Regions from separate parts of the Neobacillus sp. BP17 genome, predicted to be linked through region 2. Evidence: a T-box and tRNA genes for the amino acid it is inferred to sense, from the RefSeq annotation. Region 2 holds a T-box; the other holds one or more tRNA genes.
What was found. The T-box of region 2 lies ahead of leuS (leucine--tRNA ligase). A T-box ahead of a tRNA ligase gene usually reads a tRNA of that ligase, here a tRNA-Leu.
Positions count from the first base shown of each region.

Region 1: it has a tRNA-Leu gene. The T-box ahead of leuS (leucine--tRNA ligase) is inferred to sense a tRNA for this amino acid. The anticodon was not compared.

Region 1 covers NZ_CM184198.1:80,237-92,160, reverse strand. The annotation lists rRNA gene AC4QJR_RS00490 (16S ribosomal RNA) at 1-847, opposite strand, end outside; tRNA gene AC4QJR_RS00485 (tRNA-Ala) at 1,022-1,097, opposite strand; tRNA gene AC4QJR_RS00480 (tRNA-Pro) at 1,113-1,189, opposite strand; tRNA gene AC4QJR_RS00475 (tRNA-Arg) at 1,195-1,268, opposite strand; tRNA gene AC4QJR_RS00470 (tRNA-Leu) at 1,293-1,381, opposite strand; tRNA gene AC4QJR_RS00465 (tRNA-Gly) at 1,392-1,463, opposite strand; tRNA gene AC4QJR_RS00460 (tRNA-Leu) at 1,527-1,611, opposite strand; tRNA gene AC4QJR_RS00455 (tRNA-Lys) at 1,648-1,723, opposite strand; tRNA gene AC4QJR_RS00450 (tRNA-Thr) at 1,734-1,806, opposite strand; tRNA gene AC4QJR_RS00445 (tRNA-Val) at 1,828-1,903, opposite strand; rRNA gene rrf (5S ribosomal RNA) at 1,913-2,029, opposite strand; rRNA gene AC4QJR_RS00435 (23S ribosomal RNA) at 2,107-5,042, opposite strand; rRNA gene AC4QJR_RS00430 (16S ribosomal RNA) at 5,245-6,782, opposite strand; gene lysS (lysine--tRNA ligase) at 7,129-8,613, opposite strand; gene dusB (tRNA dihydrouridine synthase DusB) at 8,805-9,806, opposite strand; gene AC4QJR_RS00415 (helix-turn-helix domain-containing protein) at 9,881-10,087, opposite strand; gene folK (2-amino-4-hydroxy-6-hydroxymethyldihydropteridine diphosphokinase) at 10,039-10,566, opposite strand; gene folB (dihydroneopterin aldolase) at 10,569-10,928, opposite strand; gene folP (dihydropteroate synthase) at 10,921-11,763, opposite strand; gene cysK (cysteine synthase A) at 11,871-11,924, opposite strand, start outside.
Region 2 covers NZ_CM184198.1:4,562,084-4,574,007, reverse strand. The annotation lists gene AC4QJR_RS22355 (ammonia-forming cytochrome c nitrite reductase subunit c552) at 1-1,329, shown strand, start outside; gene AC4QJR_RS22350 (MDR family MFS transporter) at 1,687-2,880, shown strand; T-box leader at 3,037-3,257, shown strand; gene leuS (leucine--tRNA ligase) at 3,297-5,714, shown strand; gene AC4QJR_RS22340 (rhodanese-like domain-containing protein) at 5,768-6,082, shown strand; gene AC4QJR_RS22335 (sporulation protein Cse60) at 6,280-6,465, shown strand; gene AC4QJR_RS22330 (BaiN/RdsA family NAD(P)/FAD-dependent oxidoreductase) at 6,473-7,747, opposite strand; gene AC4QJR_RS22325 (putative polysaccharide biosynthesis protein) at 7,955-9,586, shown strand; gene AC4QJR_RS22320 (16S rRNA pseudouridine(516) synthase) at 9,576-10,295, shown strand; gene AC4QJR_RS22315 (Dps family protein) at 10,364-10,798, opposite strand; gene speD (adenosylmethionine decarboxylase) at 10,972-11,781, shown strand.

The DNA of each region.
Region 1 (11,924 bases), 1.3 Mb from region 2:
TAAAGGGCGGAAACCCTCTAACACTTAGCACTCATCGTTTACGGCGTGGACTACCAGGGTATCTAATCCTGTTTGCTCCCCACGCTTTCGCGCCTCAGCGTCAGTTACAGACCAGAAAGCCGCCTTCGCCACTGGTGTTCCTCCACATCTCTACGCATTTCACCGCTACACGTGGAATTCCGCTTTCCTCTTCTGCACTCAAGTCCCCCAGTTTCCAATGACCCTCCACGGTTGAGCCGTGGGCTTTCACATCAGACTTAAAGGACCGCCTGCGCGCGCTTTACGCCCAATAATTCCGGACAACGCTTGCCACCTACGTATTACCGCGGCTGCTGGCACGTAGTTAGCCGTGGCTTTCTGGTTAGGTACCGTCAAGGTACCGGCAGTTACTCCGGTACTTGTTCTTCCCTAACAACAGAGCTTTACGACCCGAAGGCCTTCATCGCTCACGCGGCGTTGCTCCATCAGACTTTCGTCCATTGTGGAAGATTCCCTACTGCTGCCTCCCGTAGGAGTCTGGGCCGTGTCTCAGTCCCAGTGTGGCCGATCACCCTCTCAGGTCGGCTACGCATCGTCGCCTTGGTGAGCCGTTACCTCACCAACTAGCTAATGCGCCGCGGGCCCATCTGTAAGTGTCAGCCGAAACCGACTTTCAGCTTTTCCTCATGAGAGGAAAAGGATTATCCGGTATTAGCACCGGTTTCCCGGTGTTATCCCAGTCTTACAGGCAGGTTGCCCACGTGTTACTCACCCGTCCGCCGCTAGACCCCGAAGAGTCTCGCTCGACTTGCATGTATTAGGCACGCCGCCAGCGTTCGTCCTGAGCCAGGATCAAACTCTCCAAGAAAGTTGATTAGCTCATTTGTTACGTTGGCTTAGCTTCATTTCTGAAACTAAAATTTATTGTTTGTTTCACGTCTTGTTTGTTTAGTTTTCAAAGAACAATGTCTTTGTCGCTTGTGCGACTTTTCTATATTAACAGAGCTTTGATGCTGTGTCAATATCATAATTAAATATTTTTTGGTGGAGTCTAGGGGGATCGAACCCCTGACCTCCTGCGTGCAAAGCAGGCGCTCTCCCAGCTGAGCTAAGACCCCATATAATATTAGGAATGGTCGGGAAGACAGGATTCGAACCTGCGACCCCTTGGTCCCAAACCAAGTGCTCTACCAAGCTGAGCTACTTCCCGTTAAGTGCGCCCTGAGAGATTCGAACTCCCGACCTTTTGATTCGTAGTCAAACACTCTATCCAGCTGAGCTAAGGGCGCATATGAATTTAATTAATCTTAAAGTGGTGCCGAGGACCGGAATCGAACCGGTACGGTAGTCACCTACCGCAGGATTTTAAGTCCTGTGCGTCTGCCAGTTCCGCCACCCCGGCAAAAATAGAGAGCGGAAGACGGGATTCGAACCCGCGACCCCCACCTTGGCAAGGTGGTGTTCTACCACTGAACTACTTCCGCATATCATGGTAAGTTATTTTGCTATTGCAAACAACTTTGTTTATTTTACTTCGTAAAAAAACTTGGTGCGGGTGAAGGGAGTCGAACCCCCACGCCTTGCGGCGCCAGATCCTAAGTCTGGTGCGTCTGCCAATTCCGCCACACCCGCATTATTGAAAGTTATTTTGCTTTTCGCAAAAAACTCTGGTGAGCCATGAAGGACTCGAACCTTCGACCCTCTGATTAAAAGTCAGATGCTCTACCAACTGAGCTAATGGCTCGTACTAAAGGTGCCGGCGAGAGGACTTGAACCCCCAACCTACTGATTACAAGTCAGTTGCTCTACCAATTGAGCTACCCCGGCGTAATGTTTGAAAGATAAATATGGTGGAGGATGACGGGATCGAACCGCCGACCCTCTGCTTGTAAGGCAGATGCTCTCCCAGCTGAGCTAATCCTCCATATATTCAGCCTGGCAACGTCCTACTCTCACAGGGACGCGTGTCCCAACTACCATCGGCGCTGAGAAGCTTAACTTCCGTGTTCGGTATGGGAACGGGTGTGACCTTCTCGCCATTGCTGCCAGACTATTTTGTTTGAGGCTTCATTCCCTCAAAACTAGATAATGCTGAAGAAGTTTGTAAACTTGAGTTCACCTTAAAATATGGTTAAGTCCTCGAACGATTAGTATCAGTCAGCTCCACGTGTTACCACGCTTCCACCTCTGACCTATCAACCTGATCATCTTTCAGGGTTCTTACTAGCTTGCGCTATGGGAAATCTCATCTTGAGGGGGGCTTCATGCTTAGATGCTTTCAGCACTTATCCCGTCCGCACATAGCTACCCAGCGATGCTCTTGGCAGAACAACTGGTACACCAGCGGTGCGTCCATCCCGGTCCTCTCGTACTAAGGACAGCTCCTCTCAAATTTCCTGCGCCCACGACGGATAGGGACCGAACTGTCTCACGACGTTCTGAACCCAGCTCGCGTACCGCTTTAATGGGCGAACAGCCCAACCCTTGGGACCGACTACAGCCCCAGGATGCGATGAGCCGACATCGAGGTGCCAAACCTCCCCGTCGATGTGGACTCTTGGGGGAGATAAGCCTGTTATCCCCGGGGTAGCTTTTATCCGTTGAGCGATGGCCCTTCCATGCGGAACCACCGGATCACTAAGCCCGACTTTCGTCCCTGCTCGACTTGTAGGTCTCGCAGTCAAGCTCCCTTGTGCCTTTACACTCTGCGAATGATTTCCAACCATTCTGAGGGAACCTTTGGGCGCCTCCGTTACTTTTTAGGAGGCGACCGCCCCAGTCAAACTGCCCACCTGACACTGTCTCCCACCCCGATCAGGGGTGCGGGTTAGAATTTCAATACAGCCAGGGTAGTATCCCACCGACGCCTCCACCGAAGCTAGCGCTCCGGCTTCTCAGGCTCCTACCTATCCTGTACAAGCTGTACCAAAATTCAATATCAGGCTACAGTAAAGCTCCACGGGGTCTTTCCGTCCTGTCGCGGGTAACCTGCATCTTCACAGGTACTATAATTTCACCGAGTCTCTCGTTGAGACAGTGCCCAGATCGTTACGCCTTTCGTGCGGGTCGGAACTTACCCGACAAGGAATTTCGCTACCTTAGGACCGTTATAGTTACGGCCGCCGTTTACTGGGGCTTCGATTCAGAGCTTCGCTTGCGCTAACCCCTCCTCTTAACCTTCCAGCACCGGGCAGGCGTCAGCCCCTATACTTCGCCTTGCGGCTTCGCAGAGACCTGTGTTTTTGCTAAACAGTCGCCTGGGCCTATTCACTGCGGCTCTTCGAGGCTATTCACCTCAAAAAGCACCCCTTCTCCCGAAGTTACGGGGTCATTTTGCCGAGTTCCTTAACGAGAGTTCTCTCGCTCACCTTAGGATTCTCTCCTCGCCTACCTGTGTCGGTTTGCGGTACGGGCACCTTTTATCTCGCTAGAGGCTTTTCTTGGCAGTGTGGAATCAGGAACTTCGGTACTAAATTTCCCTCGCTATCACAGCTCAGCCTTATGTGAGAGGCGGATTTGCCTACCTCTCAGCCTAACTGCTTAGACGCGCATATCCAACAGCGCGCTTACCCTATCCTCCTGCGTCCCCCCATTGCTCAAACGATAAAGAGGTGGTACAGGAATATCAACCTGTTATCCATCGCCTACGCCTTTCGGCCTCGGCTTAGGTCCCGACTAACCCTGAGCGGACGAGCCTTCCTCAGGAAACCTTAGGCATTCGGTGGATGAGATTCTCACTCATCTTTCGCTACTCATACCGGCATTCTCACTTCTAAGCGCTCCACCAGTCCTTACGGTCTAGCTTCAACGCCCTTAGAACGCTCTCCTACCACTGACATCGTAGATGTCAATCCACAGCTTCGGTGATACGTTTAGCCCCGGTACATTTTCGGCGCAGAGTCACTCGACCAGTGAGCTATTACGCACTCTTTAAATGGTGGCTGCTTCTAAGCCAACATCCTGGTTGTCTAAGCAACTCCACATCCTTTTCCACTTAACGTATACTTTGGGACCTTAGCTGGTGGTCTGGGCTGTTTCCCTTTTGACTACGGATCTTATCACTCGCAGTCTGACTCCCACGGATAAGTCTTTGGCATTCGGAGTTTGTCTGAATTCGGTAACCCGATGAGGGCCCCTAGTCCAAACAGTGCTCTACCTCCAAGACTCTTACTACGTGAGGCTAGCCCTAAAGCTATTTCGGAGAGAACCAGCTATCTCCAAGTTCGATTGGAATTTCTCCGCTACCCACACCTCATCCCCGCACTTTTCAACGTGCGTGGGTTCGGGCCTCCATCCAGTGTTACCTGGACTTCACCCTGGACATGGGTAGATCACCTGGTTTCGGGTCTACGACCACATACTCATACGCCCTATTCAGACTCGCTTTCGCTGCGGCTCCGTCTCTTCAACTTAACCTTGCATGGGATCGTAACTCGCCGGTTCATTCTACAAAAGGCACGCCATCACCCATGAACGGGCTCTGACTACTTGTAGGCACACGGTTTCAGGAACTATTTCACTCCCCTTCCGGGGTGCTTTTCACCTTTCCCTCACGGTACTGGTTCACTATCGGTCACTAGGGAGTATTTAGCCTTGGGAGATGGTCCTCCCTGCTTCCGACCGGATTTCACGTGTCCGGCCGTACTCAGGATCCACTCAGGAGGGAACGAAGTTTCGACTACAGGGTTTTTACCTTCTCTGACGGACCTTTCCAGGTCGCTTCATCTACCCCGTTCCTTTGTAACTCCATGTTGAGTGTCCTACAACCCCAAGAGGCAAGCCTCTTGGTTTGGGCTATGTCCCGTTTCGCTCGCCGCTACTCAGGGAATCGCGTTTGCTTTCTCTTCCTCCGGGTACTTAGATGTTTCAGTTCCCCGGGTATGCCTTCCATACCCTATGTATTCAGGTAAAGATACTGTTCCATTACGAACAGTGGGTTCCCCCATTCGGAAATCTCCGGATCAAAGCTTACTTACAGCTCCCCGAAGCATATCGGTGTTAGTCCCGTCCTTCATCGGCTCCTAGTGCCAAGGCATTCACCGTGCGCCCTTTCTAACTTAACCTAAAAGGTTATTCTCTTAACTTCATAAGAGAGAAAACTAAAATGGCGATTACTCGATGTTTACTTTGCTTCTTCATTACGATTATCTAGTTTTCAAAGAACGATTAAAAAAAGCTTTGAGAGAATTGCTCCCTCAAAACTAAACAAACAAAGATCGTGTACAAACTGTTTTGTCTGGCTCACAAGTCCAGCTTTATCCTTAGAAAGGAGGTGATCCAGCCGCACCTTCCGATACGGCTACCTTGTTACGACTTCACCCCAATCATCTGTCCCACCTTAGGCGGCTGGCTCCTTACGGTTACCCCACCGACTTCGGGTGTTACAAACTCTCGTGGTGTGACGGGCGGTGTGTACAAGGCCCGGGAACGTATTCACCGCGGCATGCTGATCCGCGATTACTAGCGATTCCGGCTTCATGCAGGCGAGTTGCAGCCTGCAATCCGAACTGAGAATGGTTTTATGGGATTGGCTAAACCTCGCGGTCTTGCAGCCCTTTGTACCATCCATTGTAGCACGTGTGTAGCCCAGGTCATAAGGGGCATGATGATTTGACGTCATCCCCACCTTCCTCCGGTTTGTCACCGGCAGTCACCTTAGAGTGCCCAACTGAATGCTGGCAACTAAGATCAAGGGTTGCGCTCGTTGCGGGACTTAACCCAACATCTCACGACACGAGCTGACGACAACCATGCACCACCTGTCACTCTGTCCCCCGAAGGGGAAAATCCTATCTCTAGGAGTGTCAGAGGATGTCAAGACCTGGTAAGGTTCTTCGCGTTGCTTCGAATTAAACCACATGCTCCACCGCTTGTGCGGGCCCCCGTCAATTCCTTTGAGTTTCAGCCTTGCGGCCGTACTCCCCAGGCGGAGTGCTTAATGCGTTAGCTGCAGCACTAAAGGGCGGAAACCCTCTAACACTTAGCACTCATCGTTTACGGCGTGGACTACCAGGGTATCTAATCCTGTTTGCTCCCCACGCTTTCGCGCCTCAGCGTCAGTTACAGACCAGAAAGCCGCCTTCGCCACTGGTGTTCCTCCACATCTCTACGCATTTCACCGCTACACGTGGAATTCCGCTTTCCTCTTCTGCACTCAAGTCCCCCAGTTTCCAATGACCCTCCACGGTTGAGCCGTGGGCTTTCACATCAGACTTAAAGGACCGCCTGCGCGCGCTTTACGCCCAATAATTCCGGACAACGCTTGCCACCTACGTATTACCGCGGCTGCTGGCACGTAGTTAGCCGTGGCTTTCTGGTTAGGTACCGTCAAGGTACCGGCAGTTACTCCGGTACTTGTTCTTCCCTAACAACAGAGCTTTACGACCCGAAGGCCTTCATCGCTCACGCGGCGTTGCTCCATCAGACTTTCGTCCATTGTGGAAGATTCCCTACTGCTGCCTCCCGTAGGAGTCTGGGCCGTGTCTCAGTCCCAGTGTGGCCGATCACCCTCTCAGGTCGGCTACGCATCGTCGCCTTGGTGAGCCGTTACCTCACCAACTAGCTAATGCGCCGCGGGCCCATCTGTAAGTGTCAGCCGAAACCGACTTTCAGCTTTTCCTCATGAGAGGAAAAGGATTATCCGGTATTAGCACCGGTTTCCCGGTGTTATCCCAGTCTTACAGGCAGGTTGCCCACGTGTTACTCACCCGTCCGCCGCTAGACTCCGAAGAGTCTCGCTCGACTTGCATGTATTAGGCACGCCGCCAGCGTTCGTCCTGAGCCAGGATCAAACTCTCCAAGAAAGTTGATTAGCTCATTTGTTACGTTGGCTTAGCTTCTTAAAAGAAGCTAAAATAAATTGTTTGTTTGCACGATTTTGTTTGTTTAGTTTTCAAGGATCAATTACCCAATCGCCTTAAGGCGACTTTATAATCTTATCAAGTTATTCACTGAAAGTCAACAACTTTTTTAATTTATTTTTCTCACTGCGTCTGTCTCGCAGCAACAGATATTAATATACCACCATTCGAGAACAGGTGCAATAGTATTTTACGATTTTCCCTTAAAAATATCCAAAGTAATAATATTCTTACTCTTCCTCGTTATAAATATAAAAAAAGTGCCAGTAACATGGCACTTTTTTACGTATTATTTATGACGCATAAGCGGGAATAATAGTACGTCACGGATGGATGGAGAATTAGTAAGCAGCATAACTAAACGGTCAATTCCAATTCCTAATCCTCCCGTTGGCGGCATACCATATTCTAACGCTTCAACGAAGTCGTCGTCCATCATGTGAGCTTCGTCGTTTCCTTGTTCACGTTCTTTTAATTGCGCTTCAAACCGTTCTCTTTGATCAATCGGATCATTCAGCTCTGTAAATGCATTCGCATGTTCACGAGCAACAATGAACAATTCAAAACGGTCTGTGAAGCGTGGGTCCTCATCATTTTTCTTCGCAAGTGGTGAGATTTCGACAGGATGTCCGTAAATAAAAGTAGGCTGGATTAATTTCTCCTCTACCTTTTGTTCGAAGAATTCATTAACAATATGGCCATAAAGCATGTTGTTATTAATTTCAACCCCGTGTTCTTTCGCAAGGTCACGAGCTTCTTCTACACTCATCTCTTTCCAAAAGTCTGCACCAGTGTATTCTTTGATGGCATCTACCATGTGAAGTCTTTTCCACTCAGGTTTAAGGTCTACCTCATAATCGCCATATTGAACCGTAGTTGAGCCAACTACTTCTTGGGCAATATGAGCAATTAGATTCTCTGTCAGACTCATGATATCACGGTAATCCGCATAAGCCTCATAGAGTTCAATCATTGTAAATTCAGGATTGTGACGAGTCGAGACACCTTCGTTCCGGAAAACACGGCCAATTTCATATACCTTTTCCAAACCGCCCACAATCAATCGTTTTAAGTGCAGTTCAATCGCAATCCTCATAAATAATGGCATATCCAAAGCATTGTGATGTGTTATGAATGGACGTGCAGATGCACCGCCAGCAATGGAATGCATCATTGGTGTTTCAACTTCTAAATAGCCGTGGTCATCTAAATACCGACGCATTGATTGAATAATACGGCTTCTTGAAATAAATGTAGCCTTACTTTCTTGACTCATAATTAAGTCTAAATACCGTTGACGGTAGCGCTGTTCAACATCCTTAAGTCCATGAAATTTATCAGGAAGCGGGCGTAACGCCTTTGTTAAAAACACAAAGTTTTCCACTTTAACTGATAATTCGCCTACTTTTGTTTTAAATAGTGTTCCGGATACACCAATTATGTCTCCTAGGTCTGAAGAATCGAATAGTTTATAATTCTCCTCACCGACTGCATCTTGACGAACATAGACTTGAATTTGACCTGTTAAATCTTGAAGGTGCGCAAAGCCTGCTTTTCCTTTTCCACGCTTCGTCATAATCCGACCTGCTAAAGAAACGGAAACATTTTTGGCTTCGATCTCTTCTTTTTCTAATTCTGCATATTGCTCAACTAATTCCTTTGTGTTGTGTGAGCGGTCAAAACGTTTCCCGAATGGATCAAGACCATTTTCACGCATGGTATTCATTTTTTCACGTCTGACCATTAATTGGTCATTCAAATCTTCCTGACTCATAAAATCAACTCCAATAATCTTTTATTATGTAAAATGCTATTAATAAGGCGATCCCATTTTTCTACATACTTTATTATTTTACACAAACTTATACTTTCAGACATCAAAAAAGATGTTATTAAAATAAAAACTGCCAGTTTTTTCACTGGCAGCATCCAATTTAGTATAGAAAGACACTTTAAGTGACAGGTTTATCCTACAATTAACTGACTTTGTTCTTTTGCTTCGACTTCTGTGACCAATTCGTTTAGTAGTGTTACTAATTGATTCCTAGTATCACATTCATTGATCGCATTACGAACCGTGGCGTTACCGGGCACCCCTTTTAAATACCAAGCAGCATGCTTACGCATTTCACGAACAGCAACATATTCACTTTTAAGCGCGATTAAGCGGTCTAGATGAAGGATGCATACATCAATCTTTTCTCTAACAGATGGTTGAGGCATCAAGATACCAGTTTCTAAATACTGAACCGTACGGTAGATCATCCAAGGATCACCTAAAGCCGCTCTTCCGATCATTACCCCGTCTGCACCAGTTTCTTCAAGCATACGTTTGGCATCTTCCGGTGTATGAACATCACCATTACCAATCAACGGAATATTTAGGTTTCGCTTAACTTCACGAATGATGTCCCAGTTAGCACTGCCCTCATACATCTGAACACGTGTTCGTCCATGCAGGGATACCGCCTTCCCTCCAGCACGTTCAACAGCTTGGGCATTTTTCACAGCAAAAATATGCTCATCATCCCAGCCCATCCTCATTTTTACAGTTACAGGTTTTTCAACCTCTGCGACCACAGCTGAAACCATCTCGTAAATTTTATTAGGGTCAAGCAGCCACTTTGCCCCGGCATCACATTTGGTGATTTTAGGAACAGGGCAACCCATATTAATATCAATAATGTCTGCATTAGTATTCTGATCAACGAATTTAGCTGCTTCGACAAGCGTTTTTTTCTCTCCGCCAAAGATTTGCAAGCTTAATGGCTTTTCACGCTCATCGATATAAAGCATATTCATTGTTTTTTCATTTTTATGAATGATGCCTTTATCACTCACCATCTCTGCGCAAACTAATCCAGCGCCAAACTCCTTTACCGTTAAACGGAATGCCGAGTTACATACCCCAGCCATCGGAGCAAGGACAACTGGATTCTTCAATTCTATATCGCCAATTTTCAACATGAAACTACCTCCCCTCCTTCTTTCAATTATTCTTAGAATTGAACTTATCATACGATCTATGCAGCGCCTGTTTATTAATCTTTTGGCGTTAAGTCATCTATGGTGATTTTTAAAGAATCCGCAATCCTTTCCAGTAAATCACTGGCAGGAAGTCGATTCCCTCTTTCAATTTCGCCTAGGATTGATACAGATACACCTAGTTCCTTCGAAAAACCCTCTTGTGTAAAGCCCTTTAACTTCCGATAGGCTCGAATACGTCTTCCCCATTTTTCCGCTTCCATATTCGGACTCCTTCTTTATTTGGTAATTCTTCTAATGATGATTCAAGTAACTGATTTATCTCCGACCATTTCTTGTCCTGATAGATTTCTAAAAGTGGAATAATTACAAACGCTCGTTCTAACATCCTGGGATGTGGAAGGATGAGCTTCTCGCTTTGAATATTTTCTTGGTTATAGGTAAGAATGTCAAGGTCTATTGTTCGCGGACCCCACCTTATTTCCCTTTTTCTACCAAGTTCTAGTTCGATTTCTAAACATAAATCTAATAGATCCATGGAGGAAAAAGCGGTCTGAATCTCAATTACCATATTCAAAAATAAATCTTGTTCCTCATAGCCAATGGGATCTGTCTCATAAATAGAGGAGTAATTTACCAAATGAATTCCAGAATTACTGGTTAATCTTTTAATGGCACTCGTTATATTATCATAACGGTTTCCTATATTCGAGCCAAGGGCAATAAATGCTGTGTTTTCCACTTTTATCTTCTCCTTGTAATTTCTACTGCAACAGACCGGTAGTGACCCGGAATCGGTGGGTCTGGTTTAATCACCGTAACAGTTACTTCTGATATAAGCGGAAAGCCTGTCAGTACGCCTGCTGCAATTCGCTCTGCCACCGCCTCGACTAATTTAAAAGGAGGACCCTCCACGATTGTCTTGCAAACTTGGTAGAGTTCTGCATAATTCACTGAGTATTCCAGTTCATCGGTTTCTCCCGCTTTTTTTAAGTCAATAGAAACGGATAAATCCACTGCAAAACGCTGCCCTAACTGAGTCTCTTCTGAAAACACACCATGGTAGCCGTAAAACTCCATTCTATTGACATAAATTTTATCCAATGGTTTCACCCTTCCCCATTAGGGCATCCATCATTTTAGCCATTCTGCTCATTTCTTTCACATCGTGAACACGGACTATATGGCAGCCTTTTTGAATTCCGAAACAAACGGTTGCTCCTGTACCTTCCATTCTTTCATGGACAGGGAGATCTAATGCTTGTCCAATCATCGACTTTCTAGAAGTCCCTAATAATACTGGATAACCTAAATTAACAATCGTATCTAAATTCTGCATGGTTAGCAGATTTTCTTGATAATTCCTCGCAAAGCCAATACCCGGGTCAAGGATAATCTGTTCATCCTTCACCCCTGCCTTTTTTACAATGGCTATACTTTCATAAAGATCATTGATGACATCTCTCATAAATACCTTGTAATTTCGTTCTTTACGATTATGCATGAGCACAATCGGAACACCGTAGTCTGCCGCCACTTGTCCCATCTTTTCATCCGCTTTTGCCCCCCATACATCATTGATGATTTGAGCACCAGCTTCTATTGCTTGTTTGGCCACTTCTGCTTTATAGGTATCAATCGAAATCGGCACTTGAATTTGTTCAGAGATTGCCTGAATAATCGGGATCACCCGCTTGAGTTCCTCCTCTGCAGGAACAGCTGCAAAGCCTGGCCGTGTTGATTCGCCGCCGATATCAATAATATCCGCACCATTTGCTACCATTTCTTTTGCCCGATTAACAGCCATTTCAACCTGGTTGAATTTACCTCCATCCGAAAAGGAATCTGGAGTAGCATTTAAAATGCCCATAATAATGGTCTTTCTACTACTATCCAAGGTATAGGGTCCACATTGGATTAGTTCATGAGATGTTTTCATACCTTTCCTCCTTATCCAGCCTTTTTATACTTCTATTATCATACATGAAATCTTTATTAGAATACAAAAAAAGAAGCATCGGCAAAGCCGACGCCTCTTAGCTATTTTTATTCAGCATCGTATTGGTAAAGTACGGTACTTAAATAACGCTCGCCATTATC
Region 2 (11,924 bases):
GCAGCCGATGAAATTCGTAATGAAGCATTTAAGGACTTATTTCCACTTCATTATAATAGTTACAAAAAGAATGAAAAGATGGAAGATACTACTTATGGCGGTTCTGAAAAACGCAGCAAATTTGAAAAGGATAAAGAGCCTCTGTTACCTATTCTCTTTAATGGATATGGATTTGCAAATGAATATAACGAAGAACGTGGACATACATACGCCTTAGAAGATATACGCAGTATTCAACGGATTACCGATAAATCGGTTGGCTCGTGTTACACTTGTAAATCGACAGCTGTTCCAAAGATGATTGAGGAAATGGGCGACCACTACTGGGGTGCTAATTTTAATAAAGATATTTGGCCAAAAGGGGAGGAGATGGGGCACTCGCCAATAGGCTGTTCGGATTGTCATGATCCAAAAACAATGGATTTGCGTGTCACTCGTCCAAGCTTCTATAAGGCATTACAAGCGAAAGGCGTAGATACATCCAATCCAACCAAGAACGATATGCGCAGTTATGTTTGCGGCCAGTGTCACGTGGAGTATTATTTTGCAGCCGATAATAGTGAAGTAACATTCCCGTGGACAAAAGGCTTTAAACCTGAAGAAATGTATGAGTATTACAGCACCATTGCGAAAGAAAAAGGTTTTGAGAAGGATTGGATTAGTAATATTTCTGGGACGCCAATGTTAAAGTCACAGCACCCCGAATATGAAACACATTCATCAGGTACACACGGCAAAGCGAATGTATCTTGTGCTGACTGCCATATGCCATATGAGCGTGTCGATGGAAAAAGAAAAATCAGCTCACACTGGTGGACTTCACCGCTTAAAACCATGCAAACTTCATGCGGTCAGTGTCATGGCGATCGCGATTTAGATAAACTGAAGGACCGTGTCCTTGAAATTCAAGAAGCAAATGTCAGTGCATTACACGAAGCACAGGATATTTCCACGACATCACACTATTATGTAAATAAAATGATTACTTCAGGTGTAAATCAGGAGAAAATCAAGCAAGCGCAGGAATTTGTTCGGAAGGGCCAATGGTTCTGGGATATTATCGCAGCTGAAAACTCGGCCGGATTTCATAATCCACAGGGATCGATGGATTCCTTAAGAGAATCTGTTGTTCAATCCAACAAAGCGGTCCGGCTTGCAACTGAAGAGCTTGTTAAAAAAGGCGTTGACATGGAAGAGGTAGACAAGGAAATTGAAAAAGTGAAAAAGGCTGTTTTCGACGAAACAGAAAATGATAAGAAAAAAGATGCCGCAGTGAATAGTTATTTCCCTGCGCAAGCACCGGTAGTACCAGGAGTACCAAAGAAATAACCTTAAATATTTTGGTCAGGAAAACACTGTTTCATTTACAGTGTTTTTTTCTTATGGTTTTTTTGAGGAGAAATTGAGTTTGGCGATATCTTCTTTAGATTTGGCTAAATAATTGGGAAACTTGGCGAAATCCTGGGCCAATTCGGCGAAATCCAATCCAGTTTGGCGAAATCCTGGACCAATTCAGCGAAATCCAATCCAGTTTGACGGAATCCTGGATCGATTCAGAGGGAATACCAAATCTCCACACCTCTCCCCATTGCAATGGAAAACAAAAAGCATTGCGCGCCCCAAGAAAAAATAATAGAATATATCCTTGGTAATTGAAATTGTAATATGTAAAGGGGCGTTTTATATATGCCACGTGCCTTATGGCTCTTAATAATAGGGATGGTCGTTAATGTCACAGGCTCATCATTTCTGTGGCCTTTAAATACAATTTATATACATGATCACCTGGGCAAGTCCTTATCGATTGCTGGAATAGTCCTAATGCTAAATTCAGGGGCAAGTGTGATTGGTAACCTATATGGCGGCAGCCTATTTGATAGAATAGGCGGCTACAAATCTATCTTAATAGGAATCTCGATTACTCTTGCAGCACTCATTGGTTTAACTTTTTGGCATGGCTGGCCTGCCTATATTGTCTTCCAAATCATTATTGGATTCGGTACCGGTATTATTTTTCCGTCGATGTATGCAATGGCAGGGTCTGTTTGGGTTGAAGGTGGAAGGAAAGCCTTTAACGCGATTTATGTTGCCCAAAACCTTGGGGTAGCCTTGGGTGCTTCCCTTGGCGGGATTGTTGCCGCTTATTCCTTTCAACTCATCTTCCTAGCCAATACTATTATGTACGTCCTCTTTTTGCTTATAGCGCTATTTGGCTATAAAGGAATTTCGGGGGAGTCAGGAAAACCGGCAACTAACGATATAAATGTTCCTATTGTAAAAAATAGAAAAAAACTGTATGCCTTATTAATACTGTGTACAGGGTATTTGCTTTGCTGGGTTGCCTATGTACAGTGGCAAACAACGATTGCCACCTATACACAGGAAATTAATATTTCATTAACGCAGTATAGTCTATTATGGTCGATCAACGGTGCCCTAATTGTCATTGGCCAACCATTCTTAAATGGTGTACTGAAGCATCTGAAAGCATCACTTAAACTGCAAATGATTATTGGAATTGGTATTTTCGTTGTTTCATTTTTAGTTGCAGGGCAGGCAACGCTGTTCTCTGGGTTTCTAGTTGGGATGATTATCTTAACAATTGGTGAGATGTTTATCTGGCCGGCAGTTCCAACAGTTGCCTTTAACCTGGCACCGAAGGGACGTGAAGGCTTCTACCAAGGAATCGTCAACAGTACTGCAACAGGCGGCAGAATGATTGGTCCCCTAATGGGAGGAATAATCGTAGACATGTACAACATATCAGCACTATTCATTGTACTAATAGTGTTATTCCTCGTCGCAATCATCACAACACTCCTTTACGATCGAGGTCTAAAAACAAAAATGGTGTCAGGCACCGTCCATGGACAAATCTAGTTATTTGTCCATTCCACGCGGACGAAGAAGTAACCCTTCTTTGTCTTTTTATTTTTTGGTTTATTATCCCGATATTTTGTCTATCCTGAATTTAGGCGTTTGTTTGCCTTGCATACTTGTTGAAAATTTATTACAATAACCGTAATACTTAATAATGAAATGACTGTGATTAGGAGTAGTAGTGGTACACACCCGAAATAGAGAGTTGACGGCTGGTGGAAGTCAACCGGGTACATCATGAACTCGCCTTTGAGTTGCAAGTGTGAAAGTATAGTAAGGCTTGCCGTATTCCGCGTTAAGGATGAATGAAGCGAGTGTTTTTAACACTAATGTGGGTGGTACCGCGGGAAGATACATACAATCCTCTCGTCCCTTTTTGGGATGAGGGGTTTTTTTATTTTAAGGAGGCAACAGATATGAGTTTCGATCATAATCACATCGAAAAAAAGTGGCAAAAGAAATGGGAAGAAGAAAAAACATTTAAAACAAGCGAGGAATATGACAAAAGAAAATTCTACGCTTTAGATATGTTTCCATATCCATCAGGAGCAGGACTACACGTAGGGCACCCTGAAGGCTATACAGCAACCGACATTCTTTCACGATTAAAGCGGATGCAGGGATACAATGTGCTTCATCCAATGGGCTGGGACGCGTTCGGCTTACCGGCAGAACAGTACGCACTAGATACGGGGAACGACCCTGCAGAATTTACAGAGCAGAATATCAACACGTTTCGCCGCCAAATTAAATCATTAGGATTCTCTTATGATTGGGATCGTGAAGTTAATACTACCGACCCAGAATACTACAAATGGACCCAATGGATTTTCTTAAAGTTATTCGAAAAAGGTTTAGCATATATTGATGAGGTTGCGGTAAACTGGTGTCCGGCGCTTGGAACAGTTCTCGCAAACGAAGAAGTCATTGATGGCAAAAGTGAGCGTGGCGGACACCCAGTTGAACGCCGTCCGATGAAGCAATGGATGTTAAAAATCACAGCTTATGGTGATCGTTTACTTGAAGACTTAGAAGAACTTGATTGGCCGGAAAGTTTAAAGGAAATGCAGCGTAACTGGATCGGCCGCTCGGAAGGTGCAGAAGTAACATTCTCGATCGAAGGTCATGAAGAGACTTTTACGGTATTCACAACACGTCCCGATACATTATTTGGTGCTACCTATGCTGTGCTAGCTCCGGAACATGCGTTTGTAGATAAAATTACAACAGCTGAACAACGTGCTGCGGTTGATGCTTATTTGGATAAAGTGAAAACAAAGAGCGATTTAGAACGTACCGATCTTGCAAAAGAGAAAACAGGCGTATTCACTGGGGCATATGCCATCAATCCTGCAAATGGTGAAAAAATGCCAATCTGGATTGCTGATTATGTATTAGTAAGTTACGGTACAGGAGCAATTATGGCAGTTCCAGCTCATGATGAGCGTGACTATGAATTCGCTAAAGAATTTAACCTGCCGATTAAAGCCGTTGTCGCTGGTGGAGATATTGACAAAGAAGCCTATACTGGCGATGGTGAACATATTAACTCTGAATTCTTAAATGGCTTGGATAAAGCAGAAGGCATTCAAAAGATGATTGCTTGGTTAGAAGAAAAGGGAATCGGAACGAAGAAAGTCACTTTCCGTTTGCGTGACTGGCTATTCAGCCGCCAGCGTTATTGGGGCGAACCGATTCCAATTATCCATTGGGAAGATGGCACAATGACTGCGGTTCCTGAAGATCAGCTTCCATTGATGTTACCAAAAACGAAAGAAATTCGACCATCTGGAACTGGGGAATCCCCGCTGGCAATTATTTCTGATTTCGTCAACGTGGTGGACCCAGAAACAGGTAAAAAGGGCCGTCGTGAAACCAATACAATGCCGCAATGGGCAGGCAGCTGCTGGTATTATTTACGTTACATTGATCCGAACAATGATCAAGCACTTGCTTCTCAGGAGAAATTAAACCACTGGCTTCCTGTTGACATTTACATTGGCGGGGCAGAACATGCTGTTTTACATTTACTTTATGCGCGTTTCTGGCATAAATTCTTGTATGATATTGGTGTTGTTCCAACCAAAGAACCATTCCAAAAGCTATTTAACCAAGGCATGATTTTAGGTGAAGGAAATGAAAAAATGAGTAAATCAAAAGGGAATGTCGTAAACCCTGATGATATCGTCGGCAGCCATGGTGCTGACACCCTTCGCCTCTATGAAATGTTCATGGGACCGCTTGATGCATCAATTGCTTGGTCAACAAATGGACTGGATGGTTCCCGCCGCTTCTTAGATCGCATCTGGCGTTTATTGGTTGAAGAAAACGGGGAATTAAATCCAAAGATTCAAGTAAATGAAGAAGCCTCAAATTTGGAAAAAGTTTATCATCAAACGGTGAAGAAAGTGACTGAGGATTACGAAGGCTTAAGATTTAATACGGCGATCTCACAGATGATGGTATTTATAAATGAGGCCTATAAAGCAACCGTACTGCCAAAAGAATATATTGAAGGTTTTGTTAAAATGCTTGCACCTGTTTGCCCGCATATTGCTGAGGAGCTTTGGGAGAAGTTAGGTCATAGTGAAACAATATCTTACGAAGCATGGCCAGCCTATGATGAGGCAAAACTAGTAGATGATGAAGTTGAAATTGTTGTCCAAGTCAATGGTAAAGTAAAGGCAAAGCTTTTGGTACCAGTGGATGCAAGCAAAGAGTCCCTTGAGGGAATCGCAATGGAGGATGCCCAAATTAAGGAACAAATTGAAGGGAAAACAATCCGCAAAGTCATTACTGTTCCTGGCAAGCTTGTAAATATCGTCGCAAATTAATCTATAGAATGGCCCCTTTTTCGGGGCTGTTTTTCCTAAAGGGGATGGACTTGATGGAAGAAATTCAAACAATTACACCAGAAGAATTACAAAAGAAGCTTGAGTCAGGGGAAAAACTTGAGCTAGTCGATGTAAGGGAAGATCATGAGGTCGTTTTCGGGATGATCCCAGGAGCAAAGCATATTCGCATGGGAGATATCCCTGATAAACTCGACTACTTTGACAAGGATAAAGAATATATCTTTATCTGCCGCTCCAGCGCAAGAAGCGGAAATGTCTGCCATTATTTGCAGGATCAAGGCTATAAGGTTCGTAATATGACAGGCGGCATGCTCTCTTGGACTGGTGAAACAGAATACACAGAATAACCGATTCCACAATGGAATCGGTTTTTTTGTGCGGCGGCAAATCAATCTGCTGGTGACAATGTAGGTATTCATTAAGTACCACCAGTAGTTGTATAAAAGCCTCCACTCAAAATAATCTTAACTTTTTATAAAGATTAAATTTTTAAAATTTCAGAAAAGTGGTAAGAATAGTAGTAAAAAAAGAGAGGGAGAGAACATTGATACAGGTAAAGTTGTTTGATCGGGAGCATGAGAAGGATCTGGAAAAGGAAATGAATCGATTTTTAAAAGGACTGGATGAAACAAGTCTGCTTGATATTAAATATAATGTGGCAGCAATGGCAGAGGAAGAAGAAGAGGAACAGATTTATTGTTTTTCAGCGATGATTATTTATAAGGCCTGACAACTTGTCAGACCTTTTTATTTTTCACATATATGGCTGCATTACTTCCAGCTAATCTTCCGGTTACAAGTGCAGAAGTAATATTATACCCTCCGGTGTACCCATGGATATCTAAGATTTCACCGCAAAAATATAAACCATTCATAAGTTTCGAGCCCATCGTTTGCGGCTCAATTTCTTTAACTGACACACCGCCGCCCGTGACAAACGCTTTTTCAAGTGGCAGGGTGCCATTAACTTTAATTAGGAATTGCTTACAACTCTTGGAAAAGCTGCGTATTTTTTCATTAGAAATCGTTCCAGCTTGCTCAGCAGGATCGATTCCATTTTGGTCTAATAGAAACAGGAGGTACCGTTCAGGGACGAGCCCTTTGAGTGTATTTTTAATGCTTTTCTTAGGCTCACTTTTTACAAGTGAGAGAATTTCTTGAAAAACTTCTTCCTCTTTCTTATCTGGTAAGACATTAAGGCTCATGGTTACTTCTTGTAACTTCCATTTCTTCATCGCTTTCACCACGAACTGGCTGCAGCGAAGGACAGCAGGACCGCTTAGTCCAAAATGGGTAAAAATCATATCCATTCGATGAGAGATGAGGGGCTTACCCTTTGGGTTCAAGACACTTAATTCGATATCTCTTAACGACAACCCTTGAAGGACTTTGTTTTTTATAAATGGTTCATTCGAGGTCACTGGAACCTCGGTGGGAAAAAGTTCAGTAATGGTATGGCCCGCTTTTTCAGCCCAGGCATAGCCATCACCCGTCGAACCTGTATGAGGGACAGACTTTCCTCCTACAGCAATCACGACGGATTGAGCAGATATGGTTTGTCCGTTCTTAAGTACCACAGCCGAAACACGCTCATCCTCATACATGAGTTCGCTGACAGGGCTATTTGTAAAGACACGTACATGAAGTTTTTCTAGTTGATTTAGTAATGCATCCACAACGGACTGTGCTTTATTAGAGACTGGAAACATCCGGCCGTGATCTTCTTCCTTTAAGGCAATTCCTAATTTCTCAAAGAATTTAATAATATCTTCATTACTAAAGATAGAAAAAGCACTATATAAAAATTTCCCGTTTCCAGGCAAGTGCTTGATAATTTCCTCTATTGGCAGACGATTGGTCACGTTACAGCGGCCGCCGCCAGATATCGCTAGTTTTCTGCCAAGTTTGTCACCTTTATCTATTAAAAGGACTTTTGCGCCTTTTTCACCAGCGGCAATAGCAGCCATTAAACCTGATGGGCCGCCGCCGATGACAATAACATCATATTCCATATTTACACCAACTTTTTATTAATCCATCACTCCATTATAAACATTTATCATCAAAATAAAACGAATGTGCCCATATTTTCATAAATTTCACTTGGTTGTTAGTAGCGTCCGGGGACAAGAAGTTGTAAACTACTATAGTGTGCAAAAAAATAGTCGATTTATATATGTGAAGAAGCGCACGTATTTCTTCGGGTAGGAAGGGATTTTATGCAGTCTAAGCTTTTAAGAGGAACATTTATATTAACGCTAGGAACGATACTTTCAAAGGTTATCGGCTTAATTTATGTTATACCATTTTTTCAAATTGTCGGTAGGGAAGGGACTACGCTTTATCAATTTTCCTATGTACCGTATACGATTTTTATTAGCGTTGCAACAGCCGGTGTGCCGCTCGCCGTTTCGAAATTTATTTCAAAATATAATGCTCTAGAGGAATATGCAGTTGGCAGGAAGCTGTTTAAATCTGGTTTAGTCATTATGATGTTAACAGGGATTATGGCTTTCTTAGTGATGTATCTTGCGGCACCGACATTAGCGGAAATGAGTGTTGGTGATAAAAAGGCAAATTTAGATTCGGTCACCACGGTTATGCGAGCTGTAAGCTTTGCGTTAATTGTTGTTCCATTTATGAGCCTCATTCGAGGATTCTTTCAAGGGCATCAATCGATGGGCCCCTCTGCACTTTCACAAGTTGTGGAACAAATTGTCAGGATTGCCTTTACTCTTCTAGGGGCTTTTGCCGTCTTACATATTTTTCATGGAAAAATGGTAACAGCGGTAAGTGTGGCGACGTTTGCTGCCTTTATTGGCGCGATTGGCGGTTTATTTGTTTTATTTTGGTATTGGTATAAACGAAAACCGTATTTAGACGAACTCCTTTCACAGGATAAGGGCACAATAGATATCTCTCTTAAGGATATCTATAAGGAAATTCTTATTTATGCATTTCCGTTCGTGTTAGTGGGGATTGCCAACCCTTTATTTCAGGCGATTGATCAATTCACCTTTAGTCAGGCAATGGCAGAAATCGGGAAAGCGAAATTTGCAGAATCCTTTTTCTCTATTTTGAACTTTGAATCCCATAAAATTGTCATTATTCCAGTATCTCTGGCAACAGGATTTTCGTTAACGCTTGTACCAAGTATAACGAGGGCCTTCGTTGAGGGGGAAGGAGCAAGCTTAAACCAACAGTTAAATCAGACATTTCAGGTCCTGCTATTTTTAACATTACCAGCAGCTATCGGTCTTTCGTTATTGGCAGAACCTGTATATACAGCGTTTTATCAGCATGATGTAATTGGTACGGAAGTATTAAGGGCATACGCACCTGTAGCCATTCTTTTTTCCTTATATTCTGTTACTGCAGCCATATTACAAGGAATCAACGAACAACGATTTACGGTGTTAAGTTTACTTGTCGGATTATTAATTAAACTGTCTCTAAATATTCCGTTAATAAAAATGATGGAAACAAGAGGAGCAGTATTAGCCACAACACTTGGATATGTTGCAGCCATTCTCATCAATTTTATTGTTATTAAGATATATGCCCGTTATCCATTCCGACTTGTATGGAGAAGAAGCTTGTTAATTGTTATCTTTGCTGGATTCATGTGGGTGGGCACAGAATTAATGTACAAACTATTATTGTTATTCCTCTCTCCTGCATTAAAAGTTCAATCAGTAATAATAATTGTTATTTGTGCCGCAGTAGGAGCTGGAATTTATTTTTATCTTGGCTTAAAATCAGGACTTGCGACCCGTTTATTTGGGGATAAACTTGATCGGATCATGAACAAATTAAAATTACCTGGGAGGAAGAGAAGCGTTGAGAATTGATAAAATGCTTGCAAACCTAGGCTATGGAAGCAGAAAAGAAGTTAAGCAATTGTTAAAAAGCAGTGCGGTTAAAGTGGATGATGTGGTAGTAAAAGATGCAAAACAGCATGTGGATCCATCCTCACAAACTGTAACCTTAAACGGAGAAATTATCGAATACAAAGAATTTATTTATTTGATGATGAATAAGCCACAAGGAGTCTTATCTGCTACAGAAGATAGTTCGACTGAAACAGTCATCGATTTATTAGAACTCGAAGACCAAGTTTATGAGCCTTTTCCGGTTGGACGATTGGATAAGGATACTGAAGGGTTGCTGCTAATCACCAATGATGGCCAATTGGCCCACCGTTTGCTTTCTCCGAAAAAGCATGTTCCGAAGACGTATTTTGCGGTCATTGATCGTGAAGTGACTGAGGACGATATTGAAGCGTTTGCTAACGGCGTTACCTTGGATGATGGCTATGAAACCAAGCCAGGTGAATTGAAAATCTTAAAGTCTGGAATCCGATCCGACATTCAATTAACAATTACTGAAGGGAAATTTCATCAGGTGAAAAGAATGTTTGAAGCTGTTGGGAAAAGAGTAGTCTATCTCCAACGGATTTCGATGGGTCCATTACCACTCGATGAGACACTTGAATTAGGTGAATATCGAGAACTAACAGATGAAGAAGTGGAGTTACTCCGAAATTATCAAGTGAAATAGACTTATATATGAAAAAGCAGCCTCATTTGAAGCTGCTTTTTCTCTTTTTATAGCTTGTCCTTACAGTATTAAGCCTGTAAAAAAGATTGTAACATCCAGTTATGTTTCTTAAGTTTTCCAATTAAGCCTAAAAACATGTCGCTAGTGACTTCGTCATCATTTTGCTCGGCGACTTCCATCCCAACTTTTAACTCATCAATGAGTAAAGAAAAGTCATGGATGATTGCTTGTACCATTTCCTCAGCTGTTAGTGTTTCGTTCGTTTCTTCAATCGTTGCAAGTTGAAGATACTCTTTTAGGGTAGAAACAGGACGGCCTCCAATCGTTAATAATTGTTCTGCAAATTCATCAATGGAAGCGGCTGCTTCTTCATATAATTCTTCAAATTTTCCGTGCAAGGTAAAGAAGTGAGGACCTTTCACATACCAGTGAAAACGATGTAATTTAGTATATAGGACATTCAAGTTAGCGATTTGTAGGTTGAGCATTTGTTCGACTGTCATTTAACATTCCTCCTAATTTCTTATCTGAATTAATTATAACACATATCAGTTAAAAGTAAATATTAAATTATAATTATTATAAATAAGGCGAAAAATAATTAACTATACGGTTCTCTGGGTATCTTAATAATATTTACTTGAAAAGGATACCTTAATATTAAGGGGGAACTGTCATGAAACTTACACACGAGCAGGCAATTGAGTTACACGGCTTTAATAACTTAACGAAATCGTTAAGCTTTAATATGTATGACATTTGTTTTACGAGAACGAGGGAAGAGCGTGAAGCTTATTTAAAGTATATTGATGAACAATACAGTGCGGAAAGGCTGCAAAATATATTAAAGCATGTTTCAGATATCATTGGTGCCCATGTATTAAATGTTGCGAGTCAGGACTTTGAACCGGCTGGGGCGAGTGTGACCCTGTTGGTTTCTGAGGGGCCGGTTGCGAATGCACCAGATGAATCATTTGAAGAATCACCGGGACCACTGCCAGAATCGGTGGTTATGCAGTTAGACAAGAGCCATATCACGGTTCATACATATCCTGAATTTCACCCCGATGAAGGAATCAGTACATTTAGAGCGGATATTGATGTTTCCACTTGCGGCGAGATTTCGCCGCTTAAGGCTCTTCATTACTTAATTAGATCGTTTGAAACGGATGTCATGACAATTGATTACCGTGTGCGCGGGTTTACACGGGATAAATCGGGACACAAGCTCTTTATTGATCATGAAATCAATTCGATTCAGAATTATATCCCGGAAGATGTTGGTGAACTATTCGATATGATTGACGTCAATGTCTATCAGGAGCATATTTTTCACACGAAATGCAAACTGCGTGAATTCGATTTAAATAATTATTTATTTGGATATAGCAAAGACACTTTAACACCTGAAGAACATATTGAAATCACTGAGCGGTTAAAGATAGAGATGGATGAAATCTTTTATGGGAAAAATATTGTTCAATAATAGGAAAAGGAGCAGTAATATTAAGGTCACTGGAACAGATGTGTGGTCGGTTCTTAGGTGGCTCAAAAAGTAATTGATTAAGACTAAGGTCACGTAGAAGGAGTCTACGTGACTTAAATCATGTCAGAATAAAGACGAAGGTC